Regions from separate parts of the Stutzerimonas sp. C6.4V genome, predicted to be linked through region 2. Evidence: predicted binding sites of a transcription regulator. Region 2 holds the regulator's gene; the other holds the start of a gene.
What was found. Region 2 encodes FliA, which starts transcription of late flagellar genes. Its sites were predicted from a motif close to CTAAAGTTTNNNNNNNNNNNGCCGNTAA; they were not measured.
Positions count from the first base shown of each region.

Region 1: a site for FliA is predicted at 4,725-4,752, ahead of AC4LFW_RS19605 (methyl-accepting chemotaxis protein). Genes of this name have one in related genera too.

Region 1 covers NZ_JBZUBM010000002.1:807,633-815,652, forward strand. The annotation lists gene AC4LFW_RS19585 (phosphoenolpyruvate carboxykinase) at 1-987, shown strand, start outside; gene AC4LFW_RS19590 (nitroreductase family protein) at 1,261-1,863, shown strand; gene AC4LFW_RS19595 (DUF2790 domain-containing protein) at 1,944-2,192, opposite strand; gene AC4LFW_RS19600 (RecQ family ATP-dependent DNA helicase) at 2,503-4,428, shown strand; gene AC4LFW_RS19605 (methyl-accepting chemotaxis protein) at 4,781-6,385, shown strand; gene AC4LFW_RS19610 (aldo/keto reductase) at 6,555-7,472, shown strand; gene AC4LFW_RS19615 (NTP/NDP exchange transporter) at 7,510-8,020, shown strand, end outside.
Region 2 covers NZ_JBZUBM010000001.1:2,205,792-2,213,811, forward strand. The annotation lists gene AC4LFW_RS10325 (chemotaxis protein CheA) at 1-1,314, opposite strand, end outside; gene AC4LFW_RS10330 (protein phosphatase CheZ) at 1,327-2,121, opposite strand; gene AC4LFW_RS10335 (chemotaxis response regulator CheY) at 2,142-2,516, opposite strand; gene fliA (RNA polymerase sigma factor FliA) at 2,639-3,364, opposite strand; gene fleN (flagellar synthesis regulator FleN) at 3,379-4,209, opposite strand; gene flhF (flagellar biosynthesis GTPase FlhF) at 4,301-5,569, opposite strand; gene flhA (flagellar biosynthesis protein FlhA) at 5,585-7,705, opposite strand; gene sodC (superoxide dismutase [Cu-Zn] SodC) at 7,902-8,020, shown strand, end outside.

The DNA of each region.
Region 1 (8,020 bases), on a different contig from region 2:
GCCATGTTCTCGGTGCAGAACTATCTGTTGCCGGAAGCGGACGTGCTGCCGATGCACTGCGCGGCAAACATTGGCGACGATGGCGACGTGACCCTGTTCTTCGGCCTGTCCGGCACCGGCAAGACCACCCTGTCCGCCGACGAGTCACGCCACCTGATCGGTGATGACGAGCACGGCTGGGGCACCGGCGTGGTGTTCAACATCGAAGGCGGCTGCTACGCCAAGTGCATCGACCTCTCCGAGAAGAACGAGCCGGTAATCTGGAAAGCCATCCAGTTCGGCACCGTGCTGGAAAACGTCGTGCTCGATGACGAGCGTGTTGCCGACTACAGCGATGACAGCCTGACCCAGAACAGCCGCGCGGCGTATCCGCTGGAGTACGTCGAGAAGCGTTCGGAGAAGAACCTGGGCGGCGAGCCTAACGCGGTGATCTTCCTGACCTGCGACCTGACCGGTGTTCTGCCTCCGGTGTCGATCCTCAACGAAGAGCAGGCCGCCTATCACTTCCTCTCCGGCTACACCGCGCTGGTCGGTTCCACCGAAATGGGCTCGGGCAGCGGTATCAAGTCCACCTTCTCCACCTGCTTCGGCGCGCCCTTCTTCCCGCGGCCGGCTGGCGTCTATGCCGAGCTGCTGATCAAGCGCATCCAGGCGTTCGGCTCCAAGGTCTATCTGGTCAACACCGGCTGGACCGGCGGTGGCTACGGCGTCGGCAAGCGCTTCAACATCCCGACCACCCGTGCGGTGATCGCTGCGATCCAGAGTGGCGCGCTGATCGGTGCGGAGACCGAGCACCTGCCAATCATCAACCTGGACGTGCCGAAGGCTGTCGCCGGTGTCGACACTCAGCTGCTCAACCCGCGCAACACCTGGTCCGACGGCAACGCCTACGACGAAGCGGCCAAGGAACTGGCGAACAAGTTCATCGAGAACTTCAAGAAGTTCGACGTCTCCGACGCCATCAAGGCTGCCGGCCCGCAGCTGTAAGCTTCAGCGCAAGCTATAGGAAGCCGCCTTCGGGCGGCTTTTTCGTGGGCGCTGACCCTAGGCGAGACGGGCGTTGCCTGCTGGCAGAATCGCCTTGTGCGCCAAAGCTGACCTAGGTCGCATCGCAGCCATCGGCCACGGTACCGGCATCTGCGGACGCTGTGCCGGTACCGATCGGGCCACACGATAGATTCGATCAGCCAAGGCGGATGGATTCGATGGAAGGCCACGCATAGCATAGCGACCACCTTTACACCCCTATGGAGCCACACCATGCAGATCGAAGAAGCCATCCAGACCCGCCGTGCCGTGAAGGCCTACGACGCCAGCTTTCAGCTCAGCCGCGAAGAGAAGGACGAGTTGTTGCAGCTGGCTCTGCTCGCGCCTTCAGCCTTCAACCTGCAGCATGTGCGCTTCGTCGAAGTGAGCGACCCGGAACTGCGTGCGCAGATCCGCGAGGTGGGCTGGAACCAGGCGCAAATGACCGATGCCTCCATGCTGGTGGTGGTCTGTGCCCAGGTCGACAGCTGGGAAAAGAACGTCCGCCGCGTCTGGGAAGGCGCACCGGCCGAGGTGCAGGACTACATGGCCGGCGCCATCGACAACTACTACCGCGACAAGCCGCAGGTGCAGCGTGATGAGGCCATGCGCAGCTGTGGGCTGATGGCGCAGACGCTGATGCTCGCCGCCCGGGGCAAGGGCCTGGACTCCTGCCCGATGGATGGCTTCGATTTCGACGCCGTGGCCAAGCTGATCAACCTGCCCGACAACCATGTCATTGCCCTGATGGTCGCGGTGGGCAAGCGAGCTGCCGACCCCAAGCCGCGCATCGGTAAGCTGCCGTACGACGAAGTGGTCATCCGCGATCGGTTCTGACCGTTCCCGGCAAGCTCTAGCGCAATTGACGAAGCGTGCCGGTCTGTCTGAAGACAGATCGGCGATTGCACTGGGGCTATTCAGTTCTGATTCTTGCAGCTGTCAGCAAGCGTACGGTAGGTGAGCTGGTGCAGCTCTCCCGAAGAATCCCGATAGGTCATGACGGCGTCTGTCACTTCGCAATAAGGCGTCGGCTCGATCTTGATGGATACCACCGAGGCGATATCGAGTCGGCTTCCGTAGGTGTATGGCTCGGGTTCGCCGCTGTTGGCATGAGCAAGCGACGCGGCAGAAAGTAGCAAGGCAGTAGTTGCAAGGGTAACGCGCATGGCAGGAATTCCTGATTCTGATTAGTAGGTTCCGTTCCTGTTCGCGTCGCGAATCACCTGATCCGGCGGCGCTTATGCTTGTTTTCAGGAGCCCTGCAATCGTAGAAGTAGATAGCCTGCTAACGGTAATTGCAGAATCCAATCCTTCCCATTGAGCGAAATGTTTGGCCGCTTCGTTTGCAGTCTGCCCTGTGGCTTTTTCTCGGCCCGCGCGAACTTTCAGATAGCTGACAGGACTTGCCGGACGCTTTGCAGTACCGTCTCCCTCCTTTTGCTACCCTCCGGCCTCCAGTCAAAGGAGTGACTCAGCATGATCGAACAGACCCTCAAGCAGACGTTCGGCTATGACGGCTTCCGTCCCGGTCAGGAGCAGGCCATCCGCGCCGTGGTGGCCGGGCGCTCGGCGGCGGCAATCTTCCCCACCGGATCGGGCAAGTCGCTGTGCTACCAGCTGCCGGCGCTGCTACTGCCGCATCTGACACTGGTGGTCTCGCCGTTGCTGGCGCTGATGCAGGATCAACTGGCCTTTCTGCATCGGCACGGTATCGCTGCCGGGAGCATCGACTCGGCGCAGAGCCGTGAGCAGGCCGGCGAGACCATGGCGCGCGCCAAGTCCGGCGAGCTTAAGATCCTGATGATCTCGGTGGAGCGGCTGAAGAACGAGCGTTTCCGCAATTTCATCAGCCAGGTACCGATCTCCCTGCTGGTGGTAGACGAGGCACACTGCATCTCCGAATGGGGCCACAACTTCCGCCCGGATTATCTCAAGCTTCCCGACTACCAGCGTCAATTCAACATCCCCCAGGTGCTGCTGCTGACCGCCACGGCCACCCCACCGGTCATTGCCGATATGCAGGCCAAATTCGCGATTGCCGAGGATGACGTGGTGACCACCGGCTTCTACCGGCCCAACCTCAACCTGCTGGTGGAGCCGGTCAGCGGCTTGGGCAAGCAGCGCCGGCTGGTGGAATGGCTGGGCGACAAGAGCGGCCAGCCCACCATCGTCTACGTCACCCAACAGAAGACCGCCGAGCAGGTCGCCGAGCACCTGGCGCAGCGCGGCTTCCCGGCCAGCGCCTACCACGCGGGCATGGCGCACGAGCTGCGTGAGGCGATCCAGCGGCGCTTCATGGCCGGCGAGCTGAACTGCATCGTCGCCACCATCGCCTTTGGCATGGGCATCGACAAGTCGGACATCCGCAACGTGGTGCACTACGACCTGCCCAAGTCGGTGGAGAACTACAGCCAGGAGATCGGCCGTGCCGGCCGCGATGGCAAGCCATCGGACTGCCTGGTGCTGGCCAATCGCGACAGCCTCAGCGTGTTGCAGAACTTCGTCTACGGCGATACGCCGGAACGCGAGGGCATCCGCTGCGTGTTGGACGAACTGCTGCAGGCTGGCGCCGGCGGGCAGTGGGAGCTGATGCTCAACCAGCTGTCGGACCAGAGCAACATCCGCCAGCTGCCGCTGAAAACCCTGCTGGTGCAGCTGGAGCTGCGCGGCATCATCGCACCGCGTTTTGCCTACTTCGCCGAATACCGCTTCAAGTACTTGCTCGAACCCGAGGCGCTGGTGGCGAAGTTCGAAGGCGAGCGGCGACGGTTCGTCGAAGCCATCGTGCACAGCTCGGCGCGGGCGCGGACCTGGTGCACGCTGGATTTCGACGCGCTCCATGGGCAGCACGGTGCCGACCGCGCCCGGGTGGTTAAGGCGCTGGAGTACTTTCAGGAAAAGGGCTGGATCGAGCTGGAGAGCAAGCAGATGACCGAGGTCTACGCGCTGCTCGATCAGCGCTTCGACGCCGAAGCACTGAGTGGCGAGCTGCATGCCTATTTCAAGGGGCACGAAGCCAGCGAAATCACCCGCATCGACAATATGCTGGCGCTGTTCGAGTCCGCCGAATGCTTGAGTCAGCGGCTGGCGGCCTACTTCGGTGACCGCCAGGCGCCGCAGCACTGCGGGCATTGCTCGGTCTGCCGCGGACAGGTCGCCAGACTGCCGGAACCGCCGGCACTGGTGCCGCTGGGCGAGATCGACCTGGCCGCCCGCTGCGCCGAGTTCAGCCAGCGCTACACGCAGCTCAAGGGCGGGGCGCCGAGCGCCGAGTGCATGACGCGCTTTCTGTGTGGCATCAGCGTGCCGGTGTTCACCAAGCTCAAGGCCCGCCAGCTCCCCGGCTTCGCTTCGCTGGAGGCCTATCCCTACGCCGAGGTTCGCGCGCAGCTGACGCGCTAGCCATCGGCAAAGAGCCTCAGCGCGCGGTCAGGCCGGGCAACTGCGCTCCACCCGAGTCAGATCCAGATGCGGCGAGACGAACCCGGCGATTGAGGTCGGGTTGAGTCTCAGATGAAGGCACGTAGCCCGGCCGTAACAGTCAGCAGCCGCTCCGTAGAAGATTTCCATCCGACCTTGGTGCTCATCCTTAAGCAGCTGTAACCATGTCTTAATGACATCGCACCAGTTCGAGTCGCGATGGGTCTGGTTCGATGCGCTTAAGCGATCACCGGTTGGATGGGTACCGACCAAATGACTTCATGCCGCGGACATAGCTGCCGATAACAGCGTCATATCTGCCAGGAGCACTCTCATGCCCCGCCTGTTCACCGATCTCGGATTCCGCTGGAAAATCACCCTGCCCATTGCGGCGCTGGCCCTGTTGCTGGTGCTGATGGGCGTCGTAGGCATGCGTGGCATCGAGCGTGTCGCCGATTCGGGGGAGCGGTTGGCAACACGGCACCTTCCCGCCATTGGCCTGTTGGTCAATGCCGACCGGGACCTCTACCAGGCTTTCGTTGCCGAGCGCAGCCTGCTTGACAGTGATGCCGGTGAGTACGTGCAGGCGCTGAAGGCCAGTCATGCGGAAAACCTCAAGCAGGCCTATGACCGGGTGCAAAAGTACGCGGCCATGCAGCCGGGTGCCGAGGCACTGGCGCTGGTCGAGCAGTTCAACAGCGGCTTCCGGCAGTGGTCGGAGGTGTCCCAGCGGGTGATCGATCAGATCGACCTCGATCCACAGGCGGCCAGCGCGCTGAGTTTTGGAGACAGCGAAGCGCGTTTCGATGCCATGCGTGATGCCATCGACAAGCTCGGTGAACTCGAGGAGCAGGCTGCCAACGCCGAAGGCCAGGCAGCCATCGCCGAAGGGTCGGCAACCGCCCGTCAACAGGGCGCGCTGCTGGTGCTAGGCCTGCCGCTGATGGTGCTGCGACCGATGCGCCGCCTGCTCTATCGCCTGCAGCAGATCGCCGAGGGAGACGGCGACCTGCGGGCCCGCCTGGAGGTGCAGTCGGCTGACGAGTTGGGCCAGCTGGGCGATGCCTTCAACCGTTTCCTCGACAAGCTGCAGCCGCTGATCGCCGAAGTGGGTCGGGTGACCGGTGAAGTCGACGCCGCCGCCCGAAGCATGGCGGGGCTGGCGGCAACCAATGACCAGCTGATCACCAGCGAGCACGCCGCGGTCGATCAGGTCAGTACGGCGGCGACCGAGATGAGCGCTGCAGACAATGAAGTTGCGCTCAATGCACAGAGCGCCTCGGATGCGGCCCATGATGCCGAGCGCCAGTCGCGCCGGGGCGCTGAGGTGGTCGGCAGCACCATCGAGTCGATTCGCCAGTTGGCGCAGGAAGTGGAGGGCAGCTCGCAGACCATCGAGGCGTTGGCCGAGGAGACCGCCAGCATTGGCGCGGTGCTTGAAGTGATTCGGGGCATTGCCGAGCAGACCAACCTGCTGGCGCTCAACGCAGCCATCGAGGCGGCGCGAGCGGGCGAGCAGGGACGGGGTTTCGCCGTGGTGGCCGATGAAGTGCGTGCCCTGGCAGCCCGCACCCAGGATTCGACCAAGGACATCCAGCTGCGCATCGAGCGCCTGCAGAGTGGTGTTGCCAAGGCCGTGCAGGCAATGCACGCCGGGAGCGGCAAGGCGCGTGACAGCGTCGAGCGCGCCGCGGGTGTCGATCAGGTGCTGGCCGAGACCATGCAGTCCGTGCAACGCATCAACGAGATGGCGGCCCAGATCGCCACGGCCTGTGAAGAGCAAAGCAGCGTTACCGAGGAAATCGCACGCAACATCACCGACATCCGGGACCTGTCCAACGATGCGGCAGCCAATTCGGCAGAGAGCATGCAGGCAAGTCGACAGCTGTCCCAGTTGTCCCAGAACCTGGCAGGGCTGGTTGGGCGCTTCCGCGTCTGAACATGTTCGTGCAGGGCCTTTGATGGAGGCTCGGGCGGCGGGTCTGTGCCGCTGACCCTCGGCAGCGCTGACACAATCGGAAAAGCTCTGGTTGCCGAGTTGGCCGGTAAGTCGGGCTGTGTCGACCATACTCAGGTGTCGACATGGCCGACCGCCCGGAGACCCGTTCATGCAGACTCGCCGCCAACTGCTCCATCGCTCCGCCCTGCTTGCCGCCATCGCTGCACTTGGCAGCGTATGGCCGTCACTTGTCCGGGCGGCCGAGCCGTTGCGAATGCGCAGGATTCCGTCATCAGGGGAACTGCTTCCCGTGATCGGCCTGGGCACCTCGCGAACGCATGACATCCGCCTGGATGACAGCGAGATGCAGGCGTTGCTCGAGGTTTTGCGGGTCCTTGTCGACGGCGGGGCTCGGGTGATCGACACGGCACCGAGCTATGGCAACGCCGACCGCGTGGTGGGTGAGCTGGTCCAGCGCGGCAAGGCGCGCGAAAGGGTTTTCCTCGCTACCAAGGTATCGGCCACTGGCCGCGAGCGCGGCCTGGCGCAGATCGAAGCGAGCTTCAAAGCGCTGCAGACTGACACCCTCGACCTGATCCAGGTGCACAACCTGCAGGACACCAGCACCCAGCTCGGCCTGCTGCGCGAGCTCAAGGAGGAGGGGCGTGTCCGCTATATCGGTGTGACGCACTACGTCGAATCGGCGCATGACCGGCTGCTTCAGGTGCTCAGGCGGGAGCCGGTCGACTTCGTCCAGTTCAACTATTCGGTGGGCGAGCGCAACGCCGAAAAGCGGCTGCTGCCGTATTGCGCCGACAACGGCATCGCCACGCTGATCAACCGGCCTTTTACCCGCGGCAACCTGCTCTCGCGGGTCAAGGGCAAGCCACTGCCGAGCTGGGCGGCGGATATCGATGCCAGTTCCTGGGCACAGCTGCTGCTCAAGTTCATCCTTGCCGAGCCGGCGGTGACCACGGTGATACCGGCCACCTCCAATCCGCGCTATATGGCTGACAACATCATGGCCGGGCAGGGCCGGCTGCCGGATGCGCGCCAGCGAGAAATGATCGTCGAAGCCTTTCAATGAGTGCCGTTGGGGCCCCTTCAATGGAGGCTGATTGATGATGCCGCTTGCTGCGCGCGCAGCAGCTACGATCAACGCCCGCCCCGGCGAACTGCGCGCGGCGCTGGCCGGCTTCGGCCTGTTTTTCTGCCTGTTCGCCGGCTACTTCATGCTGCGCCCGATTCGCGAGTCCATGGGCATCCAGGGTGGCGTCGACAACCTGCAGTGGCTGTTCACCGCGACCTTCGTTGCCATGCTGGTGGCGGTGCCCCTGTTTGCCTGGCTCAACTCAAGGGTGGCCCGCATTCATTACATCGACTGGGTGTACGGCTTCTTCTGCCTGAGCCTGCTGTTGCTCGCCGGCCTGTTCTTCATGCTGCGCGACAGCGTCTGGCTGGCACGGGTGTTCTATGTATGGATATCGGTCTACAACCTGTTCGTGGTCTCGGTGGCCTGGAGCCTGATGGCCGACGTGTTCGATGCGCCTCAGGCCCGTCGCCTGTTCGCCTTCATTGCCGCCGGCGCCAGTGTTGGCGGGCTGGTTGGGCCGGCGCTGAGCGCCTTGCTGGTGG
Region 2 (8,020 bases):
TTCGCCCACCAGCTCGAGGTTGATCTCCTTCTTCAGGCTGCGCGCCAGATCCCGGACCAGCCGGGGGAAGCGACCAAACACCTTCTTGATAGGCTGCATGCGCGTTTTCATCACCGCGCTCTGCAAGTCGGCCGTCACTACGTCGAGGTTGGATACCGCCTTGGCCATGGCCTCGTCGCCACTGTTGGAGCCCAGGCGCACCAGACGGTTACGCACCAGCACCAGCTCACCGACCATGTTCATGATTTCGTCGAGCCGTGCGGTGTCGACCCTTACGGTGGTTTCCGCTTCAGCTGCATGTTTTTCCGGGGCAGCGGCGGGCTTGGGAGGTTCTGACCTCGCCGGTGCTGCAGCCGGCTTGCTGGCCGGTGTCGCGGCTGGCTTTGCCGAAGCGATGTTCTGGGCTGCCGGAGAAGCGGCCGGCTTGTTGACGGGGGCGGTGACAGCGACTGCAGCCGCGGCCTCCGGCTCGAACTTGCCCTTGCCGTGAAGCTGGTCCAGCAGCGCTTCGAATTCATCGTCGGTGATCTCATCACCGCTGACCGCCGCAGGGCCAGCTCCGACGGCGGGCTCGGCAGCGGGGCCAGCAACCGGCTCGGAAAACTGTCCAGTGCCATGCAACTGGTCGAGCAATGCCTCGAATTCTTCGTCGGTAATTTCATCGCTGGGCGCAGGCGCAGCGGCTGCAGGCGCTGCCTCGGTCACCGGGGTTGCAACGAACTGCCCCTTGCCGTGCAACTGGTCCAGCAGCGATTCGAACTCGTCATCAGTGATTTCGTCGCCGCCGTCGCCAACAGCAGGGCTTACCGCAGCGGCATTGTCGAGCGCACCGAGAAACTGTTCGAATTCATTGTCGGCGGTGGCCAACTCGGGCTCGGGCATGACAACAGCAACGTCAGGCACGGCAACAGGCGCATCCGCACCGGCCGGCTCAGCCAGACGCGCCAGCGCTGCGAGCAGTTCAGGCGAAGCCGGAGTGACCTCAGTGCGCTCACGCACCTGGCTGAACATTTCATTGACGGCGTCCAGCGCCTGCAGCACGACATCCATCAATTCCGAGTCGACGCGTCGTTCACCCTTGCGCAGGATGTCGAAGACGTTTTCAGCGATGTGACAGCACTCGACCAGCTCGTGCAACTGGAGGAAACCGGCACCGCCCTTTACCGTGTGGAAACCGCGAAAAATCGCATTGAGCAACGCGGCGTCGTCGGGGCTGCTCTCCAGCTCCACCAGTTGCTCTGACAATAGTTCGAGAATCTCGCCGGCCTCAACCAGGAAGTCCTGGAGGATTTCTTCATCGGCGTCGAAGCTCATATTCACCTTCCCCTAAAAGCCCAGGCTTGAAAGCAGATCATCGACATCGTCCTGCCCGGATACGACATCCTCACGTATATCGGCATGCATCTGCGGACCTTCACCGTTGGAAGTCGCTTTTTCCTGTTTTTTCTTTTCCTGCTCGGCGAGCAGCTCTGCATGATCGTGCTTTATGCCGGCCACACGGTCGACTTGGCCGGCCATCAGCACCAGATTCAGCAGGTTGCTTTCAAGCTCGGTTATCAGACGGGTCACCCGCTTGATCACCTGGCCGGTGAGATCCTGGAAGTCTTGGGCCAGCATGATTTCGCTGAGATTCTGCGAGAGCTGGCTGCCGTCGTTCATGGTCCGCTGGAGGAATTGGTCAATGCGTTTGACCAGGTCGCGGAACTGTTCGGCGTTCATGTCACGACGCATGAAGCGCTGCCAGTCGGCCGTCAGGCTTTGCGCTTCGTAGCTTACGTAGTTGACCAGCGGCGCTGACTCCTCGACCAGATCCATGGTGCGGTTTGCCGCTTTCTCGGTCATTTCCACCACATAGGACAGCCGGTCGGTGGCGTCTGTGATCGGTGATGGGTCTCCACCAGCGGCACAGGTATCCATCTCCAGCTTGACGATGGCGTTGTGCAGTTCGCGGGTGAGCTTTCCGACTTCATGATAGAGACCCAGATTGCGGGCCTGATTAAGCTCGTTGAACATCTGCGCAGCGTCGTCGAAGCGGCCTTGCTGCAGGCTTTCAATCAGTTGGGGTGCATGGGCCTTCAGAGTCGCTTCGAACTCTGCAAGGCTTTGGTCTGTTTGCGTCATAGTGCCCTCGCGGCGTTACTTCAGCCGTTGACGCGCTCGAAAATCTTTTCGATTTTCTCTTTGAGCACTTGAGCCGTGAATGGCTTGACCACATAGCCGTTTACGCCTGCCTGTGCTGCCTCGATGATCTGGTCGCGCTTGGCTTCGGCAGTCACCATCAATACCGGCAGATGCTTCAGACGATCATCGGCACGCACTGCGCGCAACAGATCGATGCCACTCATGCCGGGCATGTTCCAGTCGGTGACGAGAAAGTCGAAACTGCCACTCTTGAGCATCGGCAGCGCGGTAGTACCGTCATCGGCCTCGGCCGTGTTGGTAAAGCCCAGATCACGCAAGAGATTCTTGATGATCCGTCTCATTGTCGAGAAGTCGTCGACGATGAGAATCTTCATGTTCTTGTCCAAGTACACCTCCGTAAATCCCGAAATCCCCAGCGCCCGCTCACGGTTCATGGCGGGCTCCGTGAATGAAGCTCGTAAAAAGCGGCCTCGAAATGCGTTATGCAAACCGGCTGCTAGCGGGCACGCCACTCGCCGAGGCGAGCTCGCAGACGCGCCGCGCACTGGCTGTGCAGCTGGCTCACCCGCGATTCGCTGACGCCCAGAACCTGGCCGATCTCCTTCAAGTTCAACTCTTCGTCGTAGTACAGCGAAAGCACCAGTTTTTCACGCTCCGGCAGGTTCGATATCGCATCGGCCAGGGCTTGCTGAAAACGCTCGTCCTCGAGATCACGAGACGGTTCCGGATGTGCACTGGCGGCTTCCTCGCCGAACTCCCCGTGCTCGCCCTCCGTCAGCAGGTCATCAAAGCTAAACAGGCGGCTGCCCAGGGTGTCGCCCAGAATGCCGTAGTACTCATCGAGACTCAATTTAAGTTCGGCCGCAACTTCATGATCTTTAGCGTCGCGACCGGTTTTGGCTTCAATTGTGCGAATCGCCTCGCTGACCATGCGCGAGTTGCGGTGAACCGAGCGCGGCGCCCAGTCACCCTTGCGCACTTCGTCGAGCATCGCACCTCGAATGCGGATGCCTGCGTAGGTCTCGAAACTGGCGCCTTTGCCGGAATCGTACTTCTTGGACGCCTCGAGCAGACCGATCATGCCCGCCTGCATCAGGTCATCGACCTGCACGCTCGCCGGCAAGCGCGCCAGGAGGTGGTAGGCGATGCGCTTGACCAACGGCGCGTACTGATCGATGAGCTGGTATTGAGCGTCTTTAGCCTGAGCTTTGCTGTAATACATACCGAGTCCAGCCGCTATTGTTCGTTAGGCTCTGAGGCGGGCCTGACCAGGCGCTCCACAAAAAATTCCAGATGACCACGCGGCGTTGCCGGTAGCGGCCAGGTATCGACCTTCTGTGCAATTGCCTTGAAGGCCAGTGAAGACTTCGCTCGCGGATAGGCCTCGTACACGGCGCGCTGCTTCTGCACGGCCTTTCGAACCGCCTCGTCGTAGGGGATCGCGCCGACGTACTGCAGCGCCACGTCCAGGAAACGCTCCGTCACCTTGGTCAATTTGGCGAACAGGTTACGGCCTTCCTGGGGCGCATGGGCCATGTTGGCCAGAACCCGGAAGCGGCTGATGCCATAGTCTCGATTGAGTAGCTTGATCAGCGCGTAGGCATCGGTGATCGAGGTCGGCTCATCGGTCACCACCAGCAGCACTTCCTGCGCGGCGCGGACGAAACTCACCACGCCGTCGCCGATACCGGCCGCCGTGTCAATGATCAGGACGTCGACATCGCTGCCAATGTCGCTGAATGCCTGGATCAGCCCCGAGTGCTGCAGGGTCGACAGCTGGACCATGCTTTGCGTACCGGAAGCGGCCGGAACGATGCGCACGCCGCCCGGCCCCTGAATCAGCACATCGCGAAGATCGCATTCGCCGGAAATGACGTCGGCCAGCGTGCGCTTGGTCGTCAGACCAAGGAGTACGTCGACATTGGCCAGCCCCAGGTCAGCATCGAGCAGAACCACCCGCCGCCCGAGATCGGCCAAAGCCAGCGCCAGATTGACCGACACGTTGGTCTTGCCGACGCCACCCTTGCCGCCGGTCACCGCAATCACCTGTACGGGATGCATACCCATGTTTACACGCCTATATCTTGCTGGGGCCCGGAGGCCATCGATGCGTTCAGCGTGAACGCGTCATCTTTGTCTGTGTGAAAGGCCGGTGCGTTCATCCGACCTTCCGTGAACCGTTGTAGAGCTCGGAAAACATGTCAGCCATCGCCTCCTCGCTGGGCGCCTCCTCTGATTGCAGACTCACCGCCCGACTCACGAGCTGGTGGCTGCGAGGAAGGTGCAGGTCATCAGGGATGCGCGGGCCATCAGCGAGGTAGGCTATCGGCATATGCTGGCTGATCGTGAGCCCAAGGACATCTCCAAGGCTACCGGCCTCATCCAGTTTAGTCAGAATACAACCAGCCAGCCCACAACGCCGGTAGTTGTGCCACGCAGCCTTGAGCACCTGGCTCTGGCTGGTCGCGGCCAGCACCAGGTAATTCTTCGATTTGATACCCCGGTCAGCCAGTGCTTCGAGTTGCTTGCGCATCATCGGGTCGCCTGCCGGCAGACCGGCCGTGTCGATGAGAATCAGGCGTTTGCGGGCCACCGACTCGAGGGTCTTGCTCAACGGCTGGCCGGGATCGATCTGGAGGACCGGCACATTGAGGATACGACCGAGGGTCTTGAGCTGCTCCTGCGCACCGATGCGGTAATTATCCATACTTGCCAGGGCAATGCTTTGCGGCCCGTGCTTGAGCACATAGCGTGCCGCCAGCTTGGACAGGGTGGTGGTTTTTCCGGCACCCGCCGGACCGACCAGAGCAATGATGCCGCCCGCTTCCAGCGGCTCGGCCTCCGTAACCTTGATGGCATGTGCCAGATGCGCCAGCAGCATCCGCCACGCCTGTCGCGGCTCGGCGACACCGGCTACCTTTTCGAGCAGGGCACGCGACAGATCGGCAGGCAGCCCGATGCGCTGCAGGCGGCGCCAGAGACCCGCCTGCTGAGGGCGGCGGCTCTGCTCCTGTCCCCAGGCAATCGAGCCGAGCTGCATTTCGATCAACTCACGCAGCCCTTGCAGTTCTGACTGCATGGCCTCCATCGCCCGCGAATCCGTCGCGGTAGCAGTAGCAGGTGCTGGCCGAGCCGCGGCGGCAGGTTTCTCATCAAGCAATTGACGGTCCTGAACGGCCTGTGGACGCGGTGCGCTGAGCTCGGCATGGGCTGTGGCGATGCGCGCCTGAGTCTTGCGCAATTCGCTCTCAAGGGCCGGATTCGGCTGCTTTGGCACCGTCTCCATCGGGTAATCAAGCACAGCAGTCAACTCGACGCCGCCAGCGACACGGCGGTTTCCCGTGATCACGGCATCGGCGCCCAGTTCGTCGCGGATCATTTTCATGGCGATCCGCATATCGGCTGCGAAGAAACGTTTGACCTGCATGGCCTGTACCCTCGGTTAATTCTGACCCACCGTCGAAACGATGGTGACCTGCTTGTTATCCGGTATTTCCTGATAGGCCAGGACATGAATGTTCGGTACGGCCAGTCGGGCAAAGCGCGACAGCATCGCGCGAACCGGACCTGCCACCAGCAAAATCGCCGGCTTACCCATCATTTCTTGACGCTGTGCCGCATCCACCAGAGAACGTTGCAACTTTTCGGCCATTCCCGGCTCGAGGAGAATGCCATCTTCCGAGCCCTGTCCTGCCTTCTGAAGACTGTTGAGCAATATCTGTTCCAACCTAGGCTCAAGAGTGATGACAGGCAGCTGCGGCTCAAGCCCCACAACGTTTTGCACGATTGCACGGGACAAGGCCACACGAACCGCAGCGACCATCGCGGCGGGATCTTGACTCTTTGCGGCGACGTTAGCGATGGCCTCGGCGATGGTTCGGATGTCCCGCACCGGCACCTGCTCCTGCAGCAGCGCTTGCAACACCTTGAGCAGTGTCGACAGGGAAATCATGCCTGGCACCAGCTCTTCGGCAAGCTTGGGCGAGCTCTTGGCAAGCAGCTGCAGCAATTGCTGAACCTCTTCATGCCCCAGTAGCTCATGGGCGTGCTTGTACAACACCTGGTTGAGATGGGTGGCGACCACAGTGCTCGCGTCGACCACCGTGTAGCCGAGCGATTGCGCCTGGTCTCGCTGGCTGGCCTCGATCCACACGGCTTCCAGTCCAAAGGCCGGATCCTTGGCGGCAATGCCGTTGAGCGGCCCGAAGACCTGACCGGGATTGATCGCCAGTTCCCGATCCGGATACACCTCGGCCTCGGCCAGACTCACACCCATGAGCGTCAGACGATACGCGTTGGGCAGCAGGTCAAGGTTGTCGCGGATATGCACCGATGGCATCAGGAACCCCAGATCCTGGGACAGCTTCTTGCGCACACCCTTGATCCGCGCCAGCAGTTGCCCGCCCTGGTTGCGGTCGACCAGAGGAATCAGCCGATAACCGACCTCCAGGCCGACCATGTCCACGGGCGTCACGTCATCCCAGCCCAGCTCCTTGGTTTCTGCGGCACGTTGTGCCGGAAGGGTCTCCTGCTGCTTCTGAACTTCCTGCTCGGCCTGCTGCTTGACCTGGTTTTGTCGACGCCAGATCCAGTAGGCGCCGCCAGCAGCGACCGCGCCGAGGCCGAGAAAGGACATGTGTGGCATGCCCGGTACGAGGCCCATGGCGATCATGATGCCAGCAGATACCGCCAGCGCCTTGGGCGAGGCGAACATCTGACGATTGACTTGCTGCCCCATGTCCTCGGAACTGGTTACACGAGTCACCATGATGGCTGCAGCGGTCGACAGCAGCAGCGACGGGATCTGTGCCACCAGACCGTCACCGATGGTCAACAGGGCGTACACCTGCCCCGCCTCGCTGAAGCTCATGCCGTGCTGCGCCATACCGATGGCAACGCCACCGATAAGGTTGATGAACAGGATCAACAGACCGGCGATGGCATCACCGCGCACGAACTTGCTCGCACCGTCCATCGAACCGTAGAAATCCGCTTCGGAGGCGACCTCGACGCGACGCAGCTTGGCTTCTGCCTGATCGATCAGACCGGCGTTGAGGTCGGCGTCGATCGCCATCTGCTTACCTGGCATCGCATCAAGGGTGAAGCGTGCGCTGACCTCGGAAATGCGGCCGGCACCCTTTGTCACCACGACGAAGTTGATGATCATCAGGATCGCGAAAACGACGATACCGACGACATAGTTACCGCCGATCACGACGTTGCCGAAGGCCTCGATCACATGTCCGGCGGCGGAACCCCCATCGTGACCATGGATCAGCACCACCCGCGTCGAGGCCACGTTCAGGGCCAGTCGCATCAGGGTCGCGACCAGCAGGATCGTCGGAAACACGGCGAAATCCAGGGGTCGCAACGCATAGACGCTGACCAGCAGCACGACGATCGACAAGGCGATGTTGAAGGTGAACAGCAGATCCAGCAGGAACGGCGGCACCGACAACATCATCATGCCCATCATCACGAGCAACAGCAGCGGCACGCCGAGGTTCCCGCGACCCGCCCCGGTCAGGCCATTGCGAAAGTTGATGAGTTGCGTGCGATCCACGTAGACCCCGACAGACAGAACCAAAGAATTGACGCAAAACGCGCCCTGTCCGGGCTATAGCAAGAAGGGGTCCAGTTTTGCCGCAGTCGAAACGGTCATCGCCAGGGCTGCAGTGATCGAACCTGCCTAGGCTGGGGCAGTCACACTTCGACGGGTGGTGTGACGCCGCCCTCGTTCAATCAAACAGGAGCGCGTTATGAAACAGTGGTTAATTGCCGCAATGGCTAGCTGCGCCGCGATCGGCGTGCAGGCTGAAACCCTTTCGGTCGACATGAACAAGGTCAACGACCAGGGCGTCGCCAGCTCCGTCGGCAC